One region of the Leucobacter fengyongliangi genome, then DNA from elsewhere that is predicted to be linked to it. Evidence: predicted binding sites of a transcription regulator. Region 1 holds the regulator's gene; the other holds the start of a gene.

Region 1 (3,144 bases):
GATCGAGCTTGATCGGCGCCGCATCAACACGCGAATGGCGAAGCTACGCAAGCAGATCGCTGAGTTCGCTCCGGCGCGCGAGGCCAAGCGAGCGAACCGCAAACGCGGCGAGGTGCCATCGGTCGCAATCGCTGGCTACACCAACGCCGGGAAGTCGAGCCTGCTCAACCGACTCACGGGCGCGGAGGCGCTCGTGCAGAACCAACTCTTTGCCACTCTCGACACCACGGTGCGACACGCGGAAACCTCGGATGGCCGCAGTTTCACCTTCACTGACACCGTTGGGTTTGTCAGGAGCCTGCCGCATCAGCTCGTTGAAGCCTTCCGTTCCACCTTCGAGGAGGTGGCTGGGGCCGACGTGATCGTGCACGTGGTTGATGCGTCCCACCCCGAACCGGAGGCGCAGCTGAAGACCGTGCGCCAGGTGATCGCGGAGGTCGAGGCGCAGTCGATCCCCGAGATCGTGGTCTTCAACAAGGCCGACCTGATCGACGACACACAGCGGCTGGTGCTGCACGGGCTCGCACCCGACGCGGTGTTCGTCTCAGCCCGCACCGGCGAGGGCATCGCCGAGTTGAAGGCCCGAATCGACGCGACGCTGCCCGTTCCCGATCGAGAAGTGACCGTCATCGTGCCCTACGAACGAGGCGACCTGGTCGCCGAGCTGCACGAGCGAAACCGGGTACTCGAGACGGAGTACGTCGAGCAAGGCACCCGTGTTCGGGCATACGTAAGCGGAGAGACGCTCGCCAAGCTCGAGCCGTTCACTCTGAGCACGCCTCCTTCCGGCTAGACGGGCCGTCGCGGCCGCCTGGCGCATGTCTTGGGAGCCAGTAGCTTCGCCGAGGTCATATTTCTGCCGACTGTTGCAGTCGGTTTCGAGCGGGCAGATCCACCTCTGTAGGCTCAATGCATTCACTACTCGCAATCAGTTGGAGGCGCCGCGTGTCGCTCGAGAAGCCCGCCCCTGGTGCCCCGGCGCCACTGCGCTTTTCATTCGAAGTTTTCCCCGCGCGCACCTCCGCCGCAGCGCTGGCGCTCGGGCACGCGGTGCAGCACCTCGCCGCAGCGGGGCCGGAGTTCATCTCCGTGACCTACGGTGCGAGCGGATCAACCCGCGATGCCTCGCTTGATCTCCTCAAGTACCTGCGGCAGTACACCGACGCGCTGCCCATGGCTCACCTCACGACGGTGGGCATGACGCGCGACGAGGTGCGCGCCGTCATTACTGAAACGCATGAGGCGGGTATCTACGACTTCCTCGCACTTCGCGGCGACCCCCCGCGTGGGCTGAGCGAAGACGACATCGAGGTGACGGCTTCACTCAGTTCCGTCGACCTGATTCGACTCATCGCTGAGATGCGCGCCGAGATTCCCGCAGCGTCCAACGCGGGCCGCATCGCTGTGGCCGTGTATCCCAACGGCCATCCGTTGTCGCGCTCCCGCAGCGAGGACATTGCCTGGCTTGTGGAAAAACAGGAGGCCGGAGCTGAACTCGGCATCACTCAGCTGTTCTTCCACGCCGAGGAGTATTTGTCATTCGCGGAGGAGGCGCGGCAGGCGGGCCTGCATATCCCACTTCTGCCCGGCATGATGCCGGTGTCCAACCTGGGCCAATTGCGTAAGGTGGCAGATTTGGCAGGACGCCCGGCACCGCCGCAACTGGTGCGGGCGCTCGAAGCCGCGGGGGGCACCTCGCCAGAACTGGGTGTTGAGCACACGGTTGAGCTGGCCCGGGAGCTTCTCGCGGGTGGCGCGCCGTCGATTCATCTCTACACTTTCAACCGTCACGAGCAGGTCACCGCGGTGTTGCGCGCGCTCGGGCACGTCACTCCGCACCCGCTCGCACCCTCGACCGCGGCACCTGTCGACGAAAGTCGAAACGCGCGGACCTGAACGGTTGCTCCATTCTGATCGCCCGTCGAGAGGCCGGCCTTACACCGAGCGGAACACGGCAACGACCTTGCCGAGGACCTCGGCATGGTCGCCGAGGATGGGTTCGAATGCGCTGTTGCGCGGCAGAAGCCAGGTGTGACCGTCGCGGCGACGAAAGACCTTGACGGTCGCTTCCCCGTCAAGCATCGCGGCCACAATGTCGCCGTTTGTTGCATCGCGTTGTTGTCGGATAACCACTAAATCGCCGTCGCAGATTGCGGCATCAATCATCGAATCTCCGACGACACGCAACATGAACAGGTCGCCGTCTCCGACGAGCGCGCGCGGTAGGGGCATGAGTTCTTCGACGTGCTGATCGGCGGTAATCGGCACACCGGCGGCAATCTGACCAACAAGCGGAATATAGGCGGTCTCTTCTGCCTGCACCGTCGGGAAGTCTGAGACGTCTGCCTCGATGGCCTCAGGGACTGTCAGGAGTTCGATCGCCCGGTTCTGATTTGGATGCCGTCGCAGGAAGCCCGCAAGCTCGAGCTGATCGAGCTGATAGGTGATGCTCGAAGGCGAGGAGAGGCCGACTCCCTCGCCAATTTCCCGGATGGAGGGCGGGAAGCTCCGGCTTGCGATGAAGCGAGAAATGAACTCCAAGATCATCTGTTGCTTCTCCGACAGCGGCTTGGGGTGCTGCGCCTGTGTGGTCACGGGTTCCTCCCGGAAATAGCGGTGGATCGCGGTGTCATCTGAGACGAACTCTCGTGTCACCCCAACACCAACGTGAATGTCGGTGGTGTCTGGTTCAGTGAAGCCAGTAATCGAAACCATAGTTCTTTTGTTCGAATCCGGGCAAATATGTGTACGAGTGTCGCGGAATAGTTGCGAAACATACGCGGAACCAGGGCTTGCAGTTTCGATTATTCGAAGGTATGTTCGAAACAAATGTTCGAAATACATGTGAATGTGTTCGAGCAGTGAAACCGAAAGGACGAGCGCATGAGTATTCAGACGGCTTCCGGGGCAACACAATTCGCCACAGTTGTTTCACTGGAGGAGGCGCGGTCTCGGTCGGCTGCGCACCAGAGCCCCCGGATGCGGCTCACCCGCCGCGGTCGGGTGGTATTCGGGGTGATGCTCGCCGCTCTCATTACCGGGCTGGTCGCGTCCGCTGCGATCTTCGGCGCTACTCAAGCGGTTGCGACGAGCGAAGCAAGCTCCGCCGAATTTGGTTATGTCGTAGTGCAGCCCGGTGCGTCA
Region 2 (3,144 bases), 620 kb from region 1:
GCTTCGGCGAGCGCGGTGTCTGGCAGCCCGATGATCGCCATGCCCGGGAGCTGATTCGACACCGCCGCTTCCACGAGCACCCGCGTTCCCTGCAGCCCGGTAAGTGCAATTGCGGCCACACGGCAGACAGTGGCGCTCATCCGATGCCCCGCACGTGATCGATTCGAGGTCGTTCGCCGACGCGAAGGGTGATGCCGACCGCGTCAACACGCAGCCGAGCGGGTCCGGGCGACACTTCTCGTACCCAACTGAGCAGCAGCCTCCGCAGGCGACCGGCCTTCTGCGCAGTGATCGCCTCCAGTGGGTGCCCGTATCCGGTGCCGCTGCGCGTCTTCACCTCAACGGCGACGATGCAGTCGCCGTCACGGGCGACGAGGTCAAGTTCACCCTGCCTGCCCCCACGCCAGTTTCGCGCGAGGAGGCGATACCCGAGTGCTTCCAGATAGTCGGCCGCGAGTTGTTCACCGCGGGCTCCAACGGCACGATTGCGCTGCCCCGTAGGGTGCTGAGGGGTGGTCGATTCAGTCATACGACCAGACTGACCGGGCATCCCCGTGCCGCGCTGGCGCCTCAGGAAGTCTGTGGAAAGGTCAGGCGATCCACAGATCAGACCCGGGTGTGAGCGGCAAAGCGTTGCCGCCGAACCCTATTCGTCGATCGAGAGTTCTTGGGGCAACTTAAACTCACGCGCCGTGAGCTCTTCAACGTTGACGTCTTTGAAGGTGAGGACCCGCACCGACTTCACGAAGCGGTCGGCGCGATACACATCCCACACCCACACGTCAGTCATCGTGAGTTCGAAGTAGAAGTCACTTCCCGCGTCTCGACGCTCAAGCTGCACATCGTTGGCGAGGTAGAAGCGTCGCTCTGTTTCGACGACGTAGCGGAACTGGCCAGCGACATCGCGGTACTCACGAAACAGCGAAAGTTCTGCTTCACGCTCGTAATCGTCAAGGTCATCGTCATTCATCACGCCCATCCTACTTGGTTCACCGAGACACCCCTTCCCGGGGTTCGAAGTGGATCCCGCCCAGGGCACAGGCGCACGTATGACGACGCGCCGGTGAGTGAAATTTCAACTTGACTTGTTCGAACATATGTTCGAACATTGCTGCATGAATCAGGCCGCAACCGTTCGCACGCTGCAGGAGCGCATCACGCAGATGCAGCCCATGCGGCTGGGGGACGACGCGCTCCCCACTCCGCCAGAGTTGCGCGATCTCTTGCCCGGCGGTGCGTTACGGCGAGGCAGCGCCACGATCGTTTCGGGGTCGCTGCAGCTCTCTCTCGCGCTGATTTCCGCCGCATCTGCCTCGGGCGCGTGGTGCGGAGCCATCGGCCTCCCCGAGCTCGGGGCTGAGGCAGCGGCCGAGCTCGGGGTGGCGCTCGATCGCTTTGTGCTGGTGCCCGATCCGGGGCCGCACTCGATCAGCATCGCGGGAACCCTGAGCGAGGTCCTCACTGTGCTGCTCCTGCGCCCGTCGAGTCAGGTGCGCGCACCAGACGCGGAACGGCTGGCTGCACGACTCCGCGATCATGGTGCAGCACTCGTAGTGCTCGGGCAGTGGCCAAAGGCCGAGAGCACACTCCGCGTGACGAACTCACGCTGGGGTGGGCTCGGACGCGGCCACGGAATGCTCCTGACGCACGAACTCACCGTCCGTTCCGACGATCGACGGGGCCCCAAACAGCACACCGTCGTGTTTCGTGACGGTCGACTCTCCGGGGCACTTCCCCGAGTGGGTGCATCATGAGCGAGCAAGCCGAGCGGGTGATCGCGCTGTGGGTGCCCGACTGGCCCGTGCACGCATATCTCAGCGAACACGAAGAAGAGGGATCCATCAATGAACATCTGACGCTCGCCCTCATCGCGCAGCATCAGGTGGTCGCATGCTCGCAGGCAGCCCGCCTGGCTGGTGTGCGCGTCGGACTTCGCGAACGAGAGGCACGCTCGCGATGCCCTGACCTCGAAGTGCACCCACACGACCCGGAGGTCGACGTGCGCCGTTTCGCGCCGGTACTCGCAGCGATTGAACAGACCATTCCGGGAGTCGAGCCGCTACGCCCGGGGCTCTGCGCCATGCGCGCACGCGGGCCTGCACGTTACTTCGGCAGCGAGGAAGCGGCAGCGGCAACGCTGATAGCCCGCATGGTTGAGCTCGGGTTTCCGGAATCCCGAGTGGGGGTAGCAAGCGGGCGCTTTGCCGCAGAGCAGGCCACGCGAGCATTCGAGGCAGACCCGGGGGTGGATATCCCTTCGCCCGGCGTGCGCATCGTGCGCACCGAGCACACGGCAGCGTTCCTCGGCCCCCTCTCGGTTGCACGTGCGTCATCTCTCGATTTTGCTGACGTGCTTGCTCGGCTCGGCATTCGCACGCTCGGCGCGTTGGCCGCCCTCCCAGAGGATGCGGTTCGCGAACGCTTCGGTTCTGCTGGCGTCGTCGCGCACCGACGCGCACGCGGGCTGGGTGCCGCGCACGCCGCCGAGGTTCGTTCGCGTGACCCCGAGATTGAGCTTTCGGTCGATTGTGCGTTCGAGCCCCCGCTCGACGGCGCAGACCAACTCGCCTTTGCTTGCAGCTCCTCTGCCGAGGCATTCACCCGTGGGTTAATTGAGCACGGGCTCGTCTGCACTGAGCTGCGTGTGGAACTCACCGACGACATCGGCATTCGGCACGAACGCACCTGGGCACACCCCAGCCACTTCACCACCAGCGATGTGGTGAACCGCGTACGATGGCAAGCTGCCACCGTTCCCCGAGATCCGGATCGAGGGGGTTCGGGCATCGCCGAGGTACGCCTCACTCCGATCCGTACAGCGCACGCCGCGAGCCACGAGCCGGGGCTGTGGAACACGGCCCCTGACGAACGCGTGCATCACCATCTCAGCCGAGTGCAAAGCCTCGTCGGTCACGAGGGTGTCGGCACGGGCGAACTTACCGGCGGAAGACTCACCGCAGAGCGGCAACGATTAGTGCCTTGGGGTACCCGCGCGGAGACACGGCGTGCTCCCCGCTCCCGTGTTCGCCTGCGGGATGGCCCCTGGCCAGGGCGCATCACCGGCGCACTCCCCAACACCGTTTTCACGCAAGAAGTGAGCGCGGAGTTGCGTGATAACTCGGGTGCCCCGGTGTGGCCCACCGA

What was found. The regulator LexA, encoded in region 1, represses DNA repair genes until DNA is damaged. The targets are predictions, from matches to a motif close to TCGAACANNTGTTCGA.
Region 2: imuA' (DnaE2-dependent mutagenesis accessory factor ImuA') is a predicted target of LexA. The motif match lies at 1,090-1,105, and genes of this name have one in related genera.

What each region holds. Positions count from the first base shown of each region.
Region 1 covers NZ_CM126356.1:1,764,183-1,767,326, reverse strand. Annotated here, with positions in the region: gene hflX (GTPase HflX) at 1-793, shown strand, start outside; gene ACTNFK_RS08455 (methylenetetrahydrofolate reductase) at 946-1,896, shown strand; gene lexA (transcriptional repressor LexA) at 1,936-2,547, opposite strand; gene ACTNFK_RS08445 (hypothetical protein) at 2,884-3,144, shown strand, end outside.
Region 2 covers NZ_CM126356.1:1,148,623-1,151,766, reverse strand. Annotated here, with positions in the region: gene ACTNFK_RS05375 (YifB family Mg chelatase-like AAA ATPase) at 1-140, opposite strand, end outside; gene ACTNFK_RS05370 (YraN family protein) at 137-529, opposite strand; gene ACTNFK_RS05365 (DUF2469 domain-containing protein) at 647-970, opposite strand; gene imuA' (DnaE2-dependent mutagenesis accessory factor ImuA') at 1,116-1,754, shown strand; gene ACTNFK_RS05355 (DNA polymerase Y family protein) at 1,751-3,144, shown strand, end outside.